3 regions of the Streptomyces sp. NPDC035033 genome follow, and region 1 is predicted to be linked to each of the others. Evidence: riboswitches for the same ligand, from Rfam matches in the RefSeq annotation. Region 1 holds a riboswitch; each other region holds the start of a gene.

Evidence for each region. Region 1 has a riboswitch for thiamine pyrophosphate ahead of thiC (phosphomethylpyrimidine synthase ThiC). Riboswitches for the same ligand answer to the same signal wherever they lie in the genome.
Region 2: another riboswitch for thiamine pyrophosphate. It lies ahead of thiO (glycine oxidase ThiO); the one in region 1 lies ahead of thiC (phosphomethylpyrimidine synthase ThiC).
Region 3: another riboswitch for thiamine pyrophosphate. It lies ahead of AB0E83_RS10460 (thiamine ABC transporter substrate-binding protein); the one in region 1 lies ahead of thiC (phosphomethylpyrimidine synthase ThiC).

The regions. Positions count from the first base shown of each region.
Region 1 is NZ_JBEZUZ010000001.1:76,983-83,934, forward strand. It holds gene AB0E83_RS00360 (metallophosphoesterase) at 1-835, shown strand, start outside; gene AB0E83_RS00365 (hypothetical protein) at 997-1,623, shown strand; gene thiC (phosphomethylpyrimidine synthase ThiC) at 1,685-3,472, opposite strand; TPP riboswitch at 3,467-3,614, opposite strand; gene AB0E83_RS00375 (YibE/F family protein) at 3,653-5,056, shown strand; gene AB0E83_RS00380 (SsgA family sporulation/cell division regulator) at 5,340-5,780, opposite strand; gene AB0E83_RS00385 (helix-turn-helix domain-containing protein) at 5,919-6,683, opposite strand.
Region 2 is NZ_JBEZUZ010000070.1:8,512-15,463, forward strand. It holds gene AB0E83_RS25045 (NAD(P)/FAD-dependent oxidoreductase) at 1-259, shown strand, start outside; gene AB0E83_RS25050 (hypothetical protein) at 282-1,181, opposite strand; gene metF (methylenetetrahydrofolate reductase [NAD(P)H]) at 1,236-2,150, opposite strand; gene thiE (thiamine phosphate synthase) at 2,386-3,039, opposite strand; gene AB0E83_RS25065 (Rv2175c family DNA-binding protein) at 3,118-3,483, opposite strand; gene AB0E83_RS25070 (FAD-dependent oxidoreductase) at 3,554-4,768, opposite strand; TPP riboswitch at 4,854-4,967, shown strand; gene thiO (glycine oxidase ThiO) at 4,965-6,179, shown strand; gene thiS (sulfur carrier protein ThiS) at 6,176-6,376, shown strand; gene AB0E83_RS25085 (thiazole synthase) at 6,382-6,952, shown strand, end outside.
Region 3 is NZ_JBEZUZ010000017.1:87,535-94,486, reverse strand. It holds gene AB0E83_RS10470 (phosphatidate cytidylyltransferase) at 1-602, shown strand, start outside; gene rlmN (23S rRNA (adenine(2503)-C(2))-methyltransferase RlmN) at 965-2,077, shown strand; TPP riboswitch at 2,107-2,216, shown strand; gene AB0E83_RS10460 (thiamine ABC transporter substrate-binding protein) at 2,297-3,382, shown strand; gene AB0E83_RS10455 (iron ABC transporter permease) at 3,421-5,034, shown strand; gene AB0E83_RS10450 (ABC transporter ATP-binding protein) at 5,034-6,071, shown strand; gene AB0E83_RS10445 (hypothetical protein) at 6,056-6,952, opposite strand, start outside.

The DNA of each region.
Region 1 (6,952 bases):
CCCCGCCGGGGACGGCCCCGGCCCGCTCTACGTCGTCGGCGACGTCCACGGCTACCTCGACGAACTCGTCGCCGCCCTGCGCGCCCAGGGCCTCGTCGACGAGAACGGCGGCTGGGCCGCGGGCAACGCCCGGCTGTGGTTCCTCGGCGACTTCACCGACCGCGGCCCCGACGGCATCGGCGTCATCGAGCTCGTCATGCGGCTCTCCGCCGAGGCGGCCGCCGCCGGCGGCTACTGCAAGGCCCTCATGGGCAACCACGAGCTGCTGCTCATCGGCGCCAAGCGCTTCGGCGACACCCCGGTCAACTCCGGCGCCGGCACCGCCACCTTCCAGGCCGCCTGGCTGCTCAACGGCGGACAGAAGCACGACATGGACCGCCTCCAGGAGCACCACCTCCAGTGGATGTCCCGGCTCGACGCCGTCGTCCACGAGGACGGTCACCTGCTGCTGCACTCCGACACCACCGCGTACCTGGAGTACGGCGAGACCATCGAGGACGTCAACGAGACGGTCCACGAGATCATCCGGCGCAACGACGCCGACGAGGTCTGGGACCTCTTCCGGAAGTTCACCAAGCGCTTCGCCTTCCGCGACGAGGCCGGCCCGCAGGCCGTCCAGGAGCTGCTCGGCACCTACGGCGGCTCCCGGATCGTGCACGGCCACAGCCCGATCCCGTACCTCCTCGGCCAGGTCGGCACGGAGGACGGCGAGGAGGACTCCCGCCCGGCCGTCGACGGTCCGCACGTCTACGCCGACGGGCTCGCCATCGCCATGGACGGCGGCGTGACCATGGCCGGGACGCTGCTGGTGGTCCAACTCCCCCTGGCGAGCTGACCCTCACTCCGCGCAGCCGGGCCGGGCGAATTCCGGAAACCCCCTGTCAGCACGGACGGTCACGGCCCTACCATCGGTCTCCCCAGGTAGGCAGGCTCTCCTCCGCTTCCGCCCGGACCGCCGTGCTCCACGGCCGGTCCCGGCCCACCGAGCATCGGGGGATGCACATGAACGTGGCTCCGCACCTGCTGACCGAGGACCGCGCCGAGTACGAGCGCGTCCTCGACGACGCACTGCGCACCGCACAGGAACGGCCGGAACTCGCCGGAGCGGGGGAGCGGCTGACGGCCGCCCAGCTCCGGGTGATGGCGCTGAACGCGACGGCGCTGATCACCGCGGCGGCGGCGAGCGAGTACGAGCACTTCGTCAAGGTGCGCGAGCGGGACCGCGCCGCGTCCAACCGCCCGCGGATCCCCGCTCCCGACGAGTCCCCGGGCGCCGTCGCGGTCCTCACCGTCCTCGTCCCGGTCCTCGCCGGCACGGCCGCCGCCATCTTCCTGCTGGTCGGCGCGGTGGTGCGGCTGCTCGCCCCGGACGCCGCCCTCGGCACCACCCTGCTCACCGCCGGACTGGTCTTCGGTGCCCTCGCCGCCGCCGGCCTCCTCTGCGCCGGCGTCGGTCTCCTGCTGACGGCCCTCCGCAACAGCCCCGCCGAGACCGGTCCCCCCGACGACGAGCTCACCCGCGCCCGCGCCGCCTGGCGCCACGCCCTCCTGGAGCGCGGCATCCTCCCGTTCCTCCAGGCCGCCCTCACCGCCACCACCGACCCGGCGCCCCCGGGTCCCTGACGCGCCCCGGCCCGCGATCCCCCCGTGGACCGCGGGCCGGGGTGCGTGCGGCGGGCGGCCGCTACTCCGCCAGCGGCAGGTAGACCCTGTTCCCGGAGGCGGCGAACTCGGCGGACTTCTCGGCCATGCCGGCCTCGATCTCGTCCGCCTTCAGGTCCCCGCCGTGCTCACGGCGGATGTCCTGCGAGATCTTCATCGAGCAGAACTTCGGACCGCACATCGAGCAGAAGTGGGCGGTCTTCGCGGGCTCCGCCGGCAGCGTCTCGTCGTGGAACTCGCGGGCGGTGTCCGGGTCGAGGGCCAGGTTGAACTGGTCCTCCCAGCGGAACTCGAAGCGCGCGTCGGAGAGCGCGTCGTCCCACTCCTGGGCGCCCGGGTGGCCCTTGGCCAGGTCCGCCGCGTGCGCCGCGATCTTGTACGTGATGACGCCGGTCTTCACGTCGTCGCGGTTCGGCAGGCCCAGGTGCTCCTTGGGCGTGACGTAGCAGAGCATCGCCGTGCCCCACCAGGCGATCATCGCGGCGCCGATGCCGGAGGTGATGTGGTCGTACGCGGGCGCCACGTCCGTGGTCAGCGGGCCGAGGGTGTAGAACGGCGCCTCCTCGCAGATCTCCTGCTGGAGGTCGATGTTCTCCTTGATCTTGTGCATCGGGACGTGGCCCGGGCCCTCGATCATCGTCTGCACGTTGTGGCGCTTGGCGATCGTGTTCAGCTCGCCGAGCGTGCGCAGCTCCGCGAACTGGGCGTCGTCGTTGGCGTCCGCGATCGAGCCGGGGCGCAGCCCGTCGCCGAGCGAGTAGGTGACGTCGTACGCCGCCAGGATCTCGCAGAGTTCCTCGAAGTGCGTGTAGAGGAAGTTCTCCTTGTGGTGGGCGAGGCACCAGGCGGCCATGATCGAGCCGCCGCGCGAGACGATGCCGGTCTTGCGGCGCGCGGTGAGCGGCACGTACGGCAGGAGCACGCCGGCGTGCACGGTCATGTAGTCCACGCCCTGCTCGGCCTGCTCGATGACCGTGTCCTTGTAGATCTCCCAGGTCAGCTCCTCGGCCTTGCCGTCGACCTTCTCCAGGGCCTGGTAGAGCGGCACGGTGCCGATCGGCACGGGGGAGTTGCGCAGCACCCACTCGCGGGTGGTGTGGATGTTGCGGCCGGTGGACAGGTCCATGACCGTGTCGGCGCCCCAGCGGGTCGCCCAGGTCATCTTCTCCACCTCCTCCTCGATGGAGGAGGTGACGGCGGAGTTGCCGATGTTGGCGTTGACCTTCACCAGGAACCGCTTGCCGATGATCATCGGCTCGATCTCCGGGTGGTTGACGTTGGCCGGCAGCACCGCTCGGCCCGCCGCGATCTCCTCGCGGACGACCTCCGGCGAGACGTTCTCCCGGATCGCCACGTACTCCATCTCCGGGGTGATCTCGCCCCGGCGGGCGTACGCGAGCTGGGTCACGGCCTGCCCGGCGCGGCCCCGGCGGGGCAGCCGCGGGCGGCCGGGGAAGACCGCGTCGAGGTTCTTGAGCCCGCCGCCGCGCGGCGAGGTGTGCTTGATGCCGTCGTCCTCGGGGCGGACCGGGCGGCCCGCGTACTCCTCGGTGTCGCCGCGCGCGATGATCCAGTTCTCGCGCAGCGGGGGCAGACCCCGGCGCACGTCGGTGTCGACGGCGGGGTCGGTGTACGGGCCGGACGTGTCGTACAGCGTCACGTCCTTGCCGTTGGTGAGGTGCACCTGACGGACCGGCACCCGGATGTCGGGGCGCGAGCCCTCGACGTACCCCTTGTGCCAGCCCGGCGTGCGCGCGCCGTTCGAGTCGTTCTGGTCGGAGGCAGGCGTGCGTGCGTCCTGAATGGTCATGAGACCGAATCTCCCTACGCCGGCATTACCCGGTAACAGGTTCGGCGGTCGGCGCAGCCTCCTCCCGTACGTACGGCATGTACGCGCGTACGGTGATCAGCGCCCTCTCAGCCCGGTGCTCCGAGCTCCCGCGTGTGCAAAGGTGCCACCACGCTAGCGCCCTTCCGGGCGTGCTGAACAGTGGGCCCCCACCGTTCTTGCGATGATCGGTCGGTGACTTCCCCGCAGCAGTCCCCCGATCCGCACGGCCACGAGCACGGCACCGAGCACGGCCACGGCGCCGGACACGGTGCCGGGCACGGGCACGGGCACAGCCACAGCCACGGGCCCGCCGCGCCCGTCTCCCGCCATCTGCGAAGAGTCATCGCGGCGGTCCTGATCCCCTTCGCCACCGCCGTCCTCGTCGGGCTCGCGGTGCTCTGGCCCGGCGGCGCCCCGGCGCACCAGCGGACCGGCGTCGGTTTCGACCGGCAGACCGAGCAGGGCCGGGTCGTGGCGGTCGAGCGGGTGGACTGCAAGGACGTGAACGCGGCGCAGGTGCCGCCCACCGGGGACACCACCACCCCGCAGGGCCGCGAGGCGGTCGACGCGCAGCAGGGGCAGTGCGCGAAGGCGACGGTCGAGGTGACGAGCGGGCCGGACAAGGGACGGACCTTCACCGAGATCGTGCAGCCGGACGCCCCGCGCCAACTGGAGGAGGGGCAGGGCGTGGTGGTCGCCTACGCCCCCGACGCCCCGAAGGACCTGCAGTACTCGGTGACGGACGTGGACCGGACGGTGCCGATGGCGGTCCTCGCCGCCATCTTCGCGCTCGCGGTGGTCCTCGTCGGGCGGATGCGGGGCGTGATGGCGCTGATCGCGCTCGCGGTGAGCTTCCTGGTGCTCACGCTCTTCATCCTGCCCGCAATCCTGGAGGGTTCGAATCCGCTGGTCGTGGCAGTGGTCGGGTCGAGCGCGATCATGCTGCTCGCGCTCTACCTGTGCCACGGCCTGTCGGCCCGCACCTCGGTCGCGGTCCTGGGCACGCTGATCTCGCTGCTGCTGATCGGGCTGCTCGGGTCCTTCTTCATCGGCTGGGCCTCGCTCAGCGGCAACACCGACGACTACACCGGGCTCATCCACGGTCTCTACCCGGAGATCGACATGTCCGGCCTGCTGCTCGCCGGTGTGATCATCGGTTCGCTCGGTGTCCTGGACGACGTCACGGTGACCCAGACCTCGGCGGTCTGGGAGCTGCACCAGGCCGATCCGGGCATGGGTCCGCGCGCGCTCTACCGGGCCGGGATCCGGATCGGCCGCGACCACATCGCCTCGGTGGTCAACACCCTGGTCCTGGCCTACGCCGGTGCCGCGCTGCCGCTGCTGCTGCTCTTCACCATCGCGCAGAGCAGCGTGGGGACGGTGGCCAACAGCGAGCTGGTGGCGGAGGAGATCGTCCGGACCCTGGTGGGTTCGATCGGCCTGGTCGCCTCGGTGCCGGTCACCACGGCGCTCGCGGCACTGGTGGTGTCGGCCGACCGCCCGTCGGGGGAGGCCGGCGCCCGGCCGGCGGGCCGCGGCGGACGGCGGCGCCGCGCGAAGTGACGGACGCGCGACGGCCGTACGGGACCCGAGCGTCCTGCCCGACGGCCGTACGGGTCCGGGGTCGTCCCGCCCTGTGGGCGTACGGGGTCGGGGCGTCCGGTCCAGAGGCCGTACGGGTCCGGGGCCGTTCCGCCCTGAGGGCGTACGGGGCCCGGTCGTTCCGCCCGGAGGGCGTACGGAGTCGGGGCGTCCGGTCCGGAGGCCGTACGGATCACGCCATTCGGCCCGGTGGCCGTGCGGAGCGGTTCACCCGGTCGGCGGTCGTACGGAGCGGGGCGCGGGGTCAGGCCGGTCCGGCGCTCTCCTCGGCGAGGATCCGGCCGAGCGCGGCCTCCAGGCTGTCCTCGAAGTCGCCCAGGGCCTGCTCCTGACCGAGCGGGACGAGCTTGTCCGTGCGGTCGAGGAAGGCGACGAGCGGCGGGGCGCTGGCGCGGAACAGGGCGCGGTCCGCGCCCACCTGGAGCCGGATGGAGACGTCCGACAGGCCCTCGGGGTCGGTCGGGGCGATGTGCACGTCGCCGTCGCCGCTCGGACGGTTGATCCCGTCGAGCAGCAGCTCCCTGCCGAACGCCCAGGTCACGGGCGCGTCCCCGGGAAGGTGGAAGGTCATCCGCACCGCGTAGGGGTCCCGGGTCTCGTATCGCAGTTCGACAGGGATCTTGAAGGAGAGCTCCTCCGAAACGAGGAAGCTCATCAGGACCTCGGCCTGAACCGACTCTCGCATCATGTACCCCGCAGTAGATGGAGCAGTTGTGTAAACACAGCTGCTGAAAGCTGTGACCGAAACGGCCAGGAATGATCCCCCGTGGCCCTCTTGACGCAATCGTGCTGTACGCGCTAGCGGATCACAAGGAGTGATTTTTCAGATACTGATAGAGAAGGCGAGCGAACTGAAGAGGCTCCCGATCTCCGTACGTAGCCGCTCGACTGCTGGGAGCAACCGTTCTTCCTGGTGAAGCGGGAGGGAAATGGCCAGAGTGGCCGCCGCGGAGCCCACCGTAAGGGGGATGGCCGCGCAAACCGTGCCGAGCGCATATTCCTGACGCTCCACCAGGGGCTCCATTCGCCCCAAACCGCCCAAACGCTCCAAAAGCACCCGCCGGTTACGCACCGTGTACGGAGTGATGGCTTCCACCGGGTGGCGGTCAAGGTGGTCTTGACGAGATCTCAGATCGAGTTGGCTGAGCAGGCACTGCCCGATCGCGTGGGCGTGACCGGTCTCCCGGAAGTCGGCCCACTCCTCCACCGCGGGGGAGTTGAGGGTGTCCGCGACGGAGATCAGTTCGATCTCGCCGTCGCGGTAGAGGGCGAAGTAGACCGGCACGCCGAGCGCGTCCCGCCAGTGGGCGAGGGAGTCCTCGATCTTGATGCGACGATTCTGCACAGCTCCGCCGCCGGCCAGCCGGGTGGCCGCCTCGCCCAGATAGAACGCACCCTTGTCGCGGAGCAGATAGCCCTCGTGCGTCAGGGTGCGGAGAAGGTGGTACGTCGTGGGCAGCGGAAGGCCCGTCTCCCGGGCGAGCTGCTTGGCGGGGGCACCGTCCGCATGGGAGGCCACCGCCTCCAGAAGTCTCAGCGCCCGCTGCACCGAGCCGATCAGGGTCGGCGCAGCTGTCTGCGTAGCCATGGCCAAAGGTCACCCCCAGGCGTGACAACGGATGCACCGCACCCGCTCGCGGGGGCCGCCCCCGCGCACACCCGCCAGGCCTGGGACACCGATGGGGTCCGACGGACGGACCCCTCAGGGACGAGCGGGAAACCGCTGGTCTGCCGGAGATCTACACCCGTAGTCCCCGACTCGGCGGAGATCTGCCACTCTAGTGGCTCGTCCTCGCCCCCCACCCTGTTTCGACCTGCGCGTTCCCCCTGCCGGGCTAACGCCCGGCAGACGCCCAA
Region 2 (6,952 bases), on a different contig from region 1:
CGCCGAGCGGCTGCTCTGGCGGGAGGTCCGCACCCCGGAGGACGTGCGGGAGGCCACCGGGACGGCCGAGGTGCCGGGCCCGGCGCTGGCGTCCGCCCGGGGGGACTGGCTCCCGGCGCCCAACCTCTCCCCCGTCCCCGGCCTCTACTTCGCGGGCGGCTGGTCGCACCCGGGCGGCGGGCTCGCCCACGCGGGCATGTCGGGCGCGCTGGTGGCCGGGCTGATCGTGGAGGGCGCGGACTTCCGCGGCTCGCAGTGACCGGGCCCGGCCGGGCGGGGCCTCAGTAGCGGTACTGGGACCGCTCGTCCGGGTGCGGCTCGTGGCCGTACTGCCCCGGGGCCTGCGCCTGGGGCGGCTGCGCGTCGGTGTCGCGCTGCTGCGGGACCCAGACGCCGCCGGGCGGGGTGTCGTAGGTGTACGAGGGGGCGTAGGGGTCGCCGTAGTACGAGGTGTACTGCTGGCCGTCCGTGCCGGGGCCGATGTACGGGTCGGAGTAGGCGGCATACTGCTGCGGGCCGCCGGCGGTGCCGTAGTCGTAGCCGGGCTGCTGCTCGTAGCCGGCGGCGTAGGGGTCGTACGCGGGCGTGTTCAGGCCGGCGGGGGCGTGACCGCCGGGGGCGTAGGGGTCGGCCGGGTAGGCGCCGGTCCCGTGGCCGGAGGCGGCGTAGGAGCCGGTGTCGTAGGAGCCGGTGTCGTAGCCGCCGTACGCGGGGGCCTGGGCGGTCCGGTCGTGCTGTCCGCCGCCGTAGACGCCGTACTGACCGGTGTCCTCAGGCAGGGGCTGCGGCTCGTGGACGGAGGTCGGCTCGTCGTGGCCGGCGCGCGGTTCCCCGGCGTCCGGGCCGTCGCCCTCGTAGGAGAGGCCGGAGACCTCCAGGGTGGGGCCGGCCTCGGAAGCCGCCTTGCGGCGGCGGCTGGCGCCGGGGTTGCCGCCGATCGCCCAGCCGGTGGAGAAGCCGCGGCGGAAGGAGAGGGTCACGAAGGTCTGGCCGACGGCGAAGCCGACCGCGCCGGTGATGATGACCGCCACCGAGGGCAGCAGCACGCCGACGACCACGCCGAGGAAGCCGCAGAAGGCGAGGATGCGCCAGCGCAGCCGCGCCTTGTACTGGAGCAGCACCTCGCCCAGCAGCCAGAGGGCCACCAGCCCGAACGCGATGTAGAGGACCGTCCACCCCATGCCCCGCCGCCCCTCTCTACGGCCACCGCCGCGGGTCGGGGCGGGTACGACCGGTCAGGACTGCTGGTGCAGTCCGAGATTCTCGTAGATCTCGAGCGTCGCGGTGGAGCTGTTGAGCGTGATGAAGTGCAGACCGGGGACACCCTCGGCCAGCAGGCGCGCGCAGAACTCCGTCGCGAACTCGATACCGATGGAGCGTACAGCGGCGGGATCGTCCTTGACCGCGAGGATGCGTTCTTTCACATCCGCCGGGAAGGCCGCGTTGCTGAGCTGGGGCAGCCGGTCGAGCGTCTTCACGTTCACGACGGGCATGACCTCGGGGATGATCGGGGTCTCGCAGCCGGCCTTCTCGACGCTGTCGCGGAGCCGCAGGTAGTTCTCGGGGTCGAAGAACATCTGGGTGACCGCGTAGTCGGCGCCGGCCCGGCACTTGTCGACGAAGTGCCGGATGTCGGTGTCCCAGTCGGTGGACCGGGGGTGCATCTCCGGGAAGGCGGCGACGCCCACGCAGAAGTCGCCGGACTCCTTGATGAGACGGACCAGGTCGGCGGCGTAGCGGACGCCCTCGGGGTGCTCGACCCAGTCGCCCAGCGGGTCGCCCGGCGGGTCGCCGCGCAGCGCCAGCATGTTGCGGATGCCGGCGTCGGCGTACTGGCCGAGGACGTTGCGCAGCTCGGCGACCGAGTGGTCGACGGCGGTGAGGTGGGCGACCGGGGTGAGGGTGGTGTCCGAGGCGATCTTCTGGGTGGCCTTGACGGTGCCGCCGCGGGTGGAGCCGCCGGCGCCGTAGGTCACGGAGACGAAGCTGGGGCCGACGGCCTCGACGCGGCGCATGGCGTTCCAGAGGACCTGCTCGCCCTTGGGCGTCCGGGGCGCGTAGAACTCGAAGGAGTACGACGTGCCGGAGGCGAGGATCTCGCGGACCGTGCGGGCGCGGTCCGTACGGACGGAAGCGGTTCCAAGGGCCATACGGGCAGGTTAGACGGGGTCCAGGTGGCCGAGGAAACCGCGTCCGAGTAGTGGACAGCTTTTCGGACACCGGTACGAGGCCGCTCCCGCGCGCCTGGACGAAGCTCCGGACCGCGCCCGGGGCCGCCGCCCGGCCCGGGCGCCGCTCCGCCCCGGTCCCGGTCGGACCCGTCGTCGGGCCCGGGCGCCGGTCCGTTCCCGGCCCCGGTCCCGCGCCCGGTCCCCGTCGTCCGGCTCAGGCGCCGGCCCGCTCCCGGACGCGCTTGGCGAGGGAGGCGGTGGCCGCGGCCGGGTCGTCGGCCTCGGTGATCGCGCGGACCACGACGATCCGGCGGGCGCCGGCGTCCAGCACCTCGTCGAGGTTGCCCTCGTCGATGCCGCCGATGGCGAACCAGGGGCGGTCCTGGGCGAGTCCGGCCGCGTACCGCACCAGGCCGAGGCCGGGGGCGTACCGGCCGGGCTTGGTGGGGGTGGGCCAGCAGGGGCCGGTGCAGAAGTAGTCGACGCCGGGTTCGGCGGCGGCCGCGGCCACCTCGGACTCGGCGTGACAGGAACGGCCGATCAGCACCTCGTCGCCGAGGATCGCGCGGGCGGCGGGGACGGGCAGGTCGCCCTGGCCGAGGTGGAGGACGTCGGAGCCGATGGCGTGGGCGACGTCGGCCCGGTCGTTCACGGCGAGGAGCGTGCCGTGCCGGCGGCAGGCGTCGGCGAACACGGCGAGGTGCTCCAGCTCCTCGGCGGCCTCCATGCCCTTGTCGCGGAGCTGGACGACGTCGACGCCGGAGGAGAGCACGGCGTCGAGGAAGGCGGGCAGGTCGCCCTGGCGCTTCCGGGCGTCGGTGCACAGGTAGAGCCGGGCGTCGGCGAGCCGCTCACGAGGCGTAGGCATGGTGGTTCCCCCCGTCGGGTGGTGCCGGTGGCGCGGCGGCGGACCGCCGCGGCACCGGCTCGGTGGTGGTTCGGTGCGTCAGACGGCGAGCGCCTGGGCGCGGCGCTTCACCTCCGTGCCGCGATTCTCGCCGAGGGCCTGCGCGGGGGTGCCGGGCAGGGTCGGGTCCGGGGTGAAGAGCCACTCCAGCATCTCTTCGTCGGTGAAGCCGTCGTCCTTCAGGAGGGTCAGGGTGCCGGCGAGGCCCTTGACCACCTTGCCGTCCTGGATGAAGGCGGCGGGCACCTGGAGGGCGTTGTTCTCTCCGCGGCGCACGGCGATCAGCTGGCCCTCCTTCACCAGCTGCCGCACACGCGTCACCTCGACGTCGAGCATCTCCGCGATGTCGGGGAGGTAGAGCCAGGCGGGGACGAGAGCATCGATGTTTGCGTCAATCTCGGTCACGGGACAAGCCTGCCATCCGGGACCGACAGCCGGTAGTCGGACCCGTCCCCACCGCCTCCGTACGGGGGTGCTAGAGGGCGGCGGACTTCAGCGGGACGGCCGGGTCGGCGGCGCGCTCGGGGTCGACGGGGGTGCCGGCCTCGATGAGCCTGCGCCCCTGGGCGAGGTCGCGGGGCCGGCCGACGGCCAGCAGCGCCACCGGCACGCCGGCCCGCAGCCAGAGCACCGACCAGGAGGCGCCGGACGGGTCGCCGCGCCGGACCAGCGCGTCGGCGCCGGCGTGGTGGCCCGCGTACTGGACGAAGCGGCCGAACTGCTCGGACCAGAAGTACGGCACGGGGTCGTACGGCTCCGGGGCGGCGTCCAGGATGTCGGCGGCGACCGTGCGGGGGCCCTGGAGGGCGTTGTCCCAGTGGTGGACGAGGAGGCGCTCCCCGTAGCGGGCGGAGGGGAAGGAGGCGCAGTCGCCGACCGCGTACACGTCGGGCAGGGAGGTGCGCAGCCGGTCGTCGGCGGTGACGGCGCCGCTCGGGTCGAGGGCGATGCCGGAGCCGGCGAGCCAGTCGGTGGCGGGGCGGGCGCCGATGCCGACGACGACGGCGTCGGCGGGCAGTTCGCGGCCGTCGGCGAGGACGACGGCGCCGGGCCGGACGGTGTCCACGCGCGCGTGGGTGAGGAGTTCGGCGCCGCTCTCGGCGTACCAGCCGGCCATGGAGGTGGTGACCTCGGCGGGCAGGGCGCCGGCCAGCGGCAGGGCCGAGGCCTCGACGACGGTGACGGCGCAGCCGGCCTCGCGGGCGGCGGTGGCGAACTCGGCGCCGATCCAGCCGGCGCCGACCACGACGACGGCGTGCCGGTTCTCCAGGACGGGGCCGAGGCGGACGGCGTCGTCGAGGGTGCGCAGCAGGTGGACGCCGGGGACGCCCTCGGAGCCGGGGAGGGTGAGCGGGTGGGCGCCGGTGGCGAGGACGAGGACGTCGTACGGGACGGGTCCCGCCTCGGTGTCCAGTTCGTGGTCGGCCGGGCGCAGTCCGGTGACGTCCAGGCCGAGCCGGAGGTCGACGCCGAGGGAGGCGAAGTCGACGTCGAAGGCGGAGTGCTCGGCCTTGCCGAGGAGGACCGCCTTGGAGAGCGGGGGCCGGTCGTAGGGCTGGTGGGGTTCGGCGCCGATGAGGGTGACGGGGCCCTCGAAGCCCTGCTCGCGCAGGGCGACGGCGGTCTGCACGCCCGCCATGCCCGCGCCGACGATCACGACGTGCCGCTGGGTCTGCTTCTGCTCGCTCACCCGTCCACCTTACGCATCTGACATACCGTCAGGAAGGGAGGCCCTCTGTGGCGCCCCGCCGACGGCGGCTAGGGTGGCGGTCACACACACCACTCGCGGGAGCCCGGACGCACCGGGCTGAGAGGGAGGCTGACCGGCCTCCGACCGTACGAACCTGATCCGGGTCATGCCGGCGAAGGGAGGGGCGGTCACGCCCATGCGTTCTTCCGACAGCACCGGAACGCGCTCTTCCGGGAGCGCCGACAGCGGTGCGCACACCGACGTCCTCGTGGTCGGGGGCGGCATCATCGGCCTGGTCACGGCCTGGCGGGCGGCCCTGCGCGGGCTGGCCGTCGCGGTCGTCGACCCCGAGCCGGGCGGCGGCGCCGCGCGGGTCGCGGCCGGCATGCTCGCCGCCGTCACCGAACTCCACTACGGCGAGGAGACCCTCCTCGGGCTCAACCTGGCCTCCGCCGCCCGCTACCCCGCCTTCGTCGCCGAGCTGGAGGAGGCCACCGGCCTCGACGTCGGCTACCGCGCCTGCGGCACCCTGGCCGTGGCGCTCGACGCCGACGACCGGGCCCACCTGCGGGAACTGCACGCCCTCCAGACCCGCTGCGGGCTCGCCTCCGAGTGGCTGAGCGGCCGCGAGTGCCGCCGCCTCGAACCCATGCTGGCGCCCGGGGTGCGCGGCGGGCTCCGGGTGGACGGCGACCACCAGGTGGACCCGCGCCGGCTGGCCGCCGCGCTCCTCGTGGCCTGCGAGCGGGCCGGGGTGGTCTTCCACCGGGCCCTCGCCGCGCGGCTCGCGGTGGCGGGCGACCGGGCGCGCGGCGTCGTCCTCGGCGACGGCACGGAGCTGGCCGCCGGCCAGACCGTCCTCGCCGCGGGCAGCCTCAGCGGCCGGCTCGCGGGCGTGCCCGCGGCGGTCCTGCCGCCGGTCCGCCCGGTGAAGGGCCAGGTCCTGCGGCTGCGGATCCCCGCCCCGTACGCCCCCTTCCTCTCCCGCACCGTCCGGGCCGTGGTCCGCGGCAGCCACGTCTACCTCGTGCCGCGCGAGAACGGCGAGCTGGTCGTCGGCGCCACCAGCGAGGAGCTGGGCTGGGACACCACGGTGACCGCGGGCGGGGTGTACGAGCTGCTGCGCGACGCCCACGAGCTGGTCCCCGGCCTCACCGAGCTGCCGCTCACCGAGACCCTGGCCGGGCTGCGCCCCGGCTCCCCCGACAACGCGCCGCTGCTCGGGCCGAGCGCCCTGCCCGGCCTCCACCTGGCCACCGGCCACTACCGCAACGGGGTCCTCCTGACCCCCGTCACCGGCGACGTCATGGCGGAGGCGCTGACCACCGGCCTCCTCCCCGACGAGGCGCGCCCCTTCTCCCCCCGCCGCTTCCCCACCGTCCTGTCCGCACCCCAGGAGCAGCCCGCATGAACGTGTCCGTGAACGGCGAGCCGCGCACGCTCGCCGGCCCCGTCTCCCTGGCCTCCCTGGTCGCCTCCCTCACCACCGCCCCCTCCGGCGTGGCCGCCGCCGTCAACGAGACGGTGGTGCCGCGCGGCGAGTGGGCGACGACGGCGCTCGCCGACGGCGACCGGGTCGAGGTCCTGACCGCGGTGCAGGGGGGCTGAGCACGATGTCCGACGACGTGTTCGTCCTCGGCGGTGCGGAGTTCTCCTCCCGCCTCGTCATGGGCACCGGCGGCGCCCCCAGCCTGGACGTCCTGGAGCGCGCCCTGGTGGCCAGCGGCACCGAGCTCACCACGGTCGCCATGCGCCGCCTCGACCCCACCGTGCAGGGCTCGGTCCTCTCCGTCCTGGACCGGCTCGGCATCCGCGTCCTGCCGAACACGGCGGGCTGCCACACCGCCGGCGAGGCCGTCCTCACGGCCCGCCTCGCGCGGGAGGCGCTGGGCACGGACTGGGTCAAGCTGGAGGTGGTCGCGGACGAGCGGACCCTCCTCCCCGACGCGGTGGAGCTGCTCGACGCGGCGGAGACCCTGGTGGACGACGGCTTCACCGTCCTGCCGTACACCAACGACGACCCGGTCCTCGCCCGGAGGCTGGAGGACGTCGGCTGCGCCGCGATCATGCCGCTGGGCTCCCCCATCGGCTCCGGCCTCGGCATCCGCAACCCGCACAACTTCGAGCTGATCGTGGAGAAGGCCGGCGTCCCGGTGATCCTCGACGCCGGCGCGGGCACGGCCT
Region 3 (6,952 bases), on a different contig from region 1:
TCGTCGCCGGGTACGTGCGCGGCCCCGAGGGCGCCTGGGTCGCGATGGCCCTGACGGCGCTCGCGGTGCTCGTCTGGCGGATGACGGAACCCCCCGAGGGGTACCTGAAGGACGTCACGGCGGGCGTCTTCGCCGCCTTCTACGTGCCCTTCCTGGCGACCTTCGTGGTGCTGCTGCTCACCGCGGACGACGGGCCGTGGCGGGTGCTGACCTTCCTGCTGCTCACGGTGGTCAGCGACACCGGGGCGTACGCGGTCGGCTGGCGGTTCGGCAAGCACAAGCTGGCGCCGCGGATCAGCCCCGGCAAGACCCGCGAGGGCCTGTTCGGCGCGGTGGCCTTCGCGATGGCGGCCGGCGCGCTGTGCATGCAGTTCCTCATCGACGGCGGCACCTGGTGGCAGGGCCTGCTCCTCGGCCTGGCGGTGGCGGCGAGCGCGACGCTCGGCGACCTCGGCGAGTCGATGATCAAGCGGGACCTCGGCATCAAGGACATGGGCACCCTGCTCCCCGGCCACGGCGGCATCATGGACCGGCTGGACTCGCTGCTGCCGACGGCGCCGGTGGTGTGGCTGTTGCTGGCGCTGTTCGTGGGCACGGGCTGACCGGCCGGGTGGTGGGTCCTGTTCGGCGGGGCCTGCTTCCCGGCCGCGGTGCCACGCGGCGGAGTCGCACGTCGGTACAGCATGGACCGGCTGGACTCGCTGTTGCCGACGGCGCCGGTGGTGTGGCTGCTGCCGGCGCTGTTCGTGGGCACGGGCCGAGCGGTTCGCCGCTGGCGCTCTTCGTCGGAACGGGTTGACGCGCAGCGGGTACTCTGGAAGGGCTCGGGACGTGCGTCCCGGGCCCTTTCGTCGTCCTCGCCGCCGCGGGGACGGTCCAGTGAGGTCGCTCCGGCACCGCCCTGCCGTGCTCCCCGCCGTCGCGGGACGTCCGACCTCGTGCCTGTTTGAGGAGAGACGCCGTCGTGGCTCGTCCGCTGCCCGGAGAACTCACTTTCGTCGCCCCGCGCGGAGCCAAGAAGCCGCCGCGGCACCTCGCCGACCTGTCGCCCGCCGAGCGGAAGGAGGCCGTCGCCGCGATCGGCGAGAAGCCGTTCCGCGCCAAGCAGCTGTCGACGCACTACTTCTCGCGGTACGCGCACGACCCCGCCGCGTGGACGGACATCCCGGCCGCCTCGCGGGAGAAGCTGGCCGGGGAGCTGCTGCCCGACCTGATGTCGGTGGTGCGGCACATCTCGTGCGACGACGACACCACCCGCAAGACGCTGTGGCGGCTGCACGACGGCACGCTCGTCGAGTCGGTGCTCATGCGCTACCCGGACCGGGTGACCATGTGCATCTCCTCGCAGGCCGGCTGCGGCATGAACTGCCCGTTCTGCGCCACCGGCCAGGCCGGCCTCGACCGGAACCTGTCGACCGCCGAGATCGTGCACCAGATCGTCGACGGCATGCGCGCCCTGCGCGACGGCGAGGTGCCCGGCGGACCGGCGCGCCTGTCGAACATCGTCTTCATGGGCATGGGCGAGCCGCTCGCCAACTACAAGCGGGTCGTCGGCGCCATCCGCCGGCTGACCGACCCCGAGCCCGACGGCCTCGGCCTGTCGCAGCGCGGCATCACCGTCTCCACCGTGGGCCTCGTGCCGGCCATGCTGCGCTTCGCCGACGAGGGCTTCAAGTGCCGGCTCGCGGTCTCCCTGCACGCCCCCGACGACGAGCTGCGGGACACGCTGGTGCCGGTGAACACCCGCTGGAAGGTCCGGGAGGTGCTGGACGCGGCCTGGGAGTACGCCGAGAAGTCCGGGCGCCGGATCTCCATCGAGTACGCCCTCATCCGGGACATCAACGACCAGGCGTGGCGCGGCGACCTGCTGGGCAAGCTGCTCAAGGGCAAGCGGGTGCACGTCAACCTGATCCCGCTGAACCCGACGCCGGGCTCGAAGTGGACCGCCTCCCGGCCGGAGGACGAGAAGGCGTTCGTCGAGGCCATCGCCCGGCACGGCGTGCCGGTGACCGTCCGGGACACCCGGGGCCAGGAGATCGACGGCGCCTGTGGACAGCTCGCCGCCGCCGAACGCTGACCTTGTACCCTGTGCTCGAACACATCTGCATATTCCGACAGGGGAGCGCCACAGCGCTGAGAGTGCGGTGACCGTAGACCGCAGACCCTCTGAACCTCGCCCAGGTCATTCTGGGTAGGAAGTTCGGTCGTACCTCGAGCTGTTGCGCCCTGCCCGCGTCCGGTCCCCGGTCGCGGGCGGGGCCGCGTCTCTTCCTGGTCCCACCCAGGAGGACCACACATGCACACCCAGAAGGCCGCCGCCGCCGCGCTGGCCGCGGCGCTCGGCGTCACGGCCCTGACCGCCTGCTCCACGGAGGACGCCCGCGAGGCCGCGGGCAAGTCCGGCGGGCCCGCGCCGAAGACCGTGACCCTCGTCAGCCACGACTCCTTCAACGCCTCCAAGGAGGTGCTGGCCGAGTTCACGGAGCGGACCGGCTTCACCGTGAAGGTGCTGAAGGCCGGCGACGCGGGCGAGGCCGTCAACAAGGAGATCCTCACCAAGGGCTCCCCGCAGGGCGACGTCTTCTTCGGCGTCGACAACACCCTGCTCTCCCGCGCCGTCGACAACGGCATCTTCGTGGAGTACGAGGCGAAGGGCGCCGACCGGATCCCGGACGCCTTCAAGCTCGACGAGCGGGTCACCCCGATCGACACCGGCGACATCTGCGTCAACTACGACAAGAAGTACTTCGCCGACAAGAAGCTGGCGCCGCCGCAGACCTTCGACGACCTGGCGAAGCCGGAGTACAAGGACCTCCTCGTGGTGGAGAACCCCGAGCGGTCCTCCCCGGGCCTCGGCTTCCTCCTCGGCACGATCGCGGAGTACGGCGACGAGGGCTGGCAGGACTACTGGTCGAAGCTGAAGGCCAACGGCGTGAAGACCGTCGACAGCTGGGAGCTCGCCTACAACCAGGAGTTCTCCGGCTCGGCCGGCGGCAAGGAGGCCAAGGGCGACCGCCCGCTGGTCGTCTCCTACGCCTCCAGCCCGCCGGTCGAGGTGCTGTACGCGGACCCGCGGCCGAAGGAGGCGCCCACCGGGGTGTCCGCCGGCACCTGCTTCCGGCAGATCGAGTTCGCGGGGCTGCTGAACGGGACGAAGAACCCCGAGGGCGGCAAGGCACTGATCGACTTCCTGATCTCGAAGAAGTTCCAGGACGACATGCCGCTCCAGATGTTCGTGAACCCGGTGGCGGAGGACGCGGCCCTGCCGGAGCTGTTCACGCGGCACGGCGTGGTGATCGAGAAGCCGGAGACGATGGCGCCGGAGAAGATCGCCGAGAAGCGCGAGGCGTGGATCCAGCAGTGGTCGTCGCTCCTCAGGTGACGCGCGACCGGCGGGGGAGCGCGGCGCGGCTGGGCCTGATGGTCCTGCCCGTCGCGTTCTTCGCCGTCTTCTTCGCCTGGCCCGTCGTGTCGATCGTCGACCGCGGGCTGCGGCCCGGCGGCGCCTGGGACCTCGGCGCGGTCGGGACGGTCCTGGGCCGGCCGGACATCCTCGACGTCCTCTGGTTCACGGTGTGGCAGGCGGCCGCCTCCACCGGGCTCACGCTCCTCGTGGCGCTGCCGGGGGCGTACGTCTTCGCCCGCTTCGCCTTCCCCGGGAAGCGGGCGCTGCGGGCCGTCGTCACCGTGCCGTTCGTGCTGCCGACCGTCCTCGTCGGCACCGCGTTCCTGGCGCTGGTGGGCCGGGGCGGGTTCACCGACGAGCTGTGGGGGCTGCGGCTCGACGAGACCGTGTGGGCGATCCTCCTCGCGCACGTGTTCTTCAACTACGCGGTCGTCGTGCGGACCGTCGGCGGGCTGTGGGCGCAGCTCGACCCGCGCCAGGAGGAGGCCGCCCGGGTGCTCGGCGCCTCGCGGTGGACGGCGTGGCGGACGGTGACGCTGCCGGCGCTGGTGCCGGCGGTGTCGGCGGCCGCGCTGATGGTCTTCCTCTTCACCTTCACCTCCTTCGGCGTCGTGCAGATCCTCGGCGGGGACGCGTACACGACGCTGGAGGCGGAGGTCTACCGGCAGACGGCCCGGCTGCTCGACCTGCGGACGGCCGCCGTGCTGACGCTGACGCAGTTCGCGGCGGTCGGCGCGATCCTCGCCGTGCAGGCCCGGACGGCCCGGCGGCGGGAGACCGCGCTGCGGCTCGTCTCCCCGGAGCAGACCGCGCGCAGGCCGCGCGGGGCCGGGCAGTGGGCGCTGCTCGGCGGGGTGCTGGCGTCGGTGGCGGTGCTGATCCTGCTGCCGCTGGGCGTGCTGGTGGAGCGTTCCTTCGCGACGCCGGAGGGGTACGGGCTCCGCTACTACCGGGCGCTCGGCACGCTCGACGAGGCCGGCACGTTCCTGGTGCCGCCGCTGGAGGCGGTCGGGAACTCGCTGCGGTACGCGGTCGCCGCCACGGCCATCGCCGTGGTGATCGGCGGGCTCGCGGCGGCGGCGCTCACCAGGCGCGCGGGACGGCTGGTGCGGGGCTTCGACGCGCTGCTGATGCTGCCGCTCGGGGTGTCGGCGGTGACCGTCGGCTTCGGCTTCCTCATCACCCTCGACGAGCCGCCGCTCGACCTGCGGGCCAGCTGGATCCTGGTGCCGCTCGCGCAGGCGCTGGTCGGCGTGCCGTTCGTCGTGCGGACGATGCTGCCGGTGCTGCGGGCGGTGGACCGGCGGCTGCGGGAGGCGGCGGCGGTCCTCGGGGCCTCGCCGTGGCGGGTGTGGCGGGAGGTGGACCTGCCGCTGGTGCGGCGGGCGCTGCTCATCGCGGCCGGGTTCGCCTTCGCGGTCTCGCTCGGCGAGTTCGGCGCGACCGTCTTCATCGCCCGGCCCGACAATCCGACGCTGCCGGTCGCCGTGGCACGGCTGCTGGGCCGGCCGGGGGAGCTCAACCACGGGCAGGCGATGGCCCTGTCGACGATTCTGATGGTGGTGTGCGCGGTCTCCCTGCTGCTCCTGGAGCGGCTGCGGACCGACCGGACCACCGGGGAGTTCTGATGCTGACCCTTGAGGGAGCGACGGTACGGTTCGGGGCGCGGGCGGTCCTCGACGCGGTGGACCTGGAGGTCGCCGAGCACGAGATCGTGTGCGTGCTCGGGCCGAGCGGGTCCGGCAAGTCGACGCTGCTGCGGGCGGTCGCCGGGCTCCAGGAGCTGGCCGCGGGGCGGGTGCTGCTCGCCGGCGCCGACCAGGCGGGGGTGCCGGTGCACCGGCGCGGGGTGGGGCTGATGTTCCAGGACCACCAGCTGTTCCCGCAGCGGGACGTCGCCGGGAACGTGGCCTTCGGGCCGCGGATGCGCGGCGTGCCGAAGGAGGAGCGGGCCGCGCGGGTCGAGGAGCTCCTCGGCCTGGTCGGACTGCCGGGCGCGGGGCGGCGGTCGGTCGCCGCGCTGTCGGGCGGCGAGCAGCAGCGGGTGGCGCTGGCCCGGGCGCTGGCGCCCCGGCCGCGGCTGCTGATGCTGGACGAGCCGCTGGGGCAGCTGGACCGGGGGCTGCGCGAACGGCTCGTGGTGGAGCTGCGGGCGCTCTTCGGGCGGCTCGGCACGACGGTCCTGGCGGTCACCCACGACCAGGGCGAGGCCTTCGCGCTGGCGGACCGGGTGGTGGTCATGCGGGACGGGCGGATCGTGCGGTCCGGCACGCCGGTGGAGGTGTGGCAGCGGCCGGGCTCGGAGTTCACGGCCCGTTTCCTCGGCTTCGAGAACGTGGTCGCGGCGACGGTGACGGGGGCGGCGGCCCGGACCGCGTGGGGCCGGATCCCGGTGCCGGACGGCTCCCCGCAGGGCGAGCGGAAGCTCCTCGTCCGCCCGGCCGGCGTCCGTCCGGCGCCCGCCGGCGGGGGACTGGCCTGCCGGGTCGGGTCCCGCACCTTCCGGGGCCACCACGTGTCGGTCGTCCTGCGCCCGGCGGACGGGCCGCCGCTGGAGGCGGAGTTCCCGCTGCGGGAGGTGCCCGAGGAGGGCGCGGAGGTGACGGTGGCCTTCCGGGCGGAGGAGGTCGTCGTGCTCGACGGGGAGGATCAGATCCGGTCGTAGAGGGCGCGCAGCCACGGCCGGCGGACCTCGGGCATGCGGGACAGGGTCCTGCGGAGGGTGGCGCGGTCGGGGAGGAAGCCGTACCCGGGGTGCTCGGGCAGCGGGTAGTCGTCGCGGAGCACCTGCGCCGGCAGCGTCCCCGACACGGGCGTCGGCGAGGTCTCCCCGGGCCCCACGAGGTGGGCCCACACGGGTCCGGGCAGCGGGACGGGGACCGCGTCGCCGGCGGGCCGCCACGGCGCCCCCGTCCGCCGGTCGGCGGGGACGAGGACGATGTCGGCGTCCCCGCCGGGCAGTCCGGGGCCGGCCAGGCCCACGGTCAGGAAGGGCGGTCCCGCCGGGAGCAGCCGGGCGACGGACCGGCCGAACAGCTCGGTGGGGAGGCCGCCGGGGAGCTTCAGGGCCCGGCCGCCGGAGGCGGCGAGCAGCCGGGCGAGGGCGGCTCCGGCCGCGGCCGACCAGCGCATGTCCCAGCCGCCCTCCGGGTCGATCGGGGGCAGCGGCCGGACCGGGACAGCGGGCGGGGGGACGCCCAGGGAGCGCCGGACGACGGCCTCGGGGCCGTACCGGACGGTCTGCCAGACGCCGCAGTCGTCCTCGCGGAAGCCGACGCCCAGGCCGCAGCCGGCGCACACCAGGTTGGGCGCGTCGCCGGCGACGACGCCGAGGCAGGAGGGGCCGGAGCGCTCGGGCAGGAGGCGGGTGCCGCGCGTGTCGCCGGGGGCGAGCACGATCCCGTCCCGGGGGCCGGTGGGGACGGTGTGCACCGGTGCGTGGACGCCGAGGGCGGCCGCCCCGGCCTCACCGATCTCCTCCCAGGTCAGCCACGCCCGTGCCCAGGGGTCCGGGTCGACGGCGTAGGTGCCCGGTTCCATGAGCGG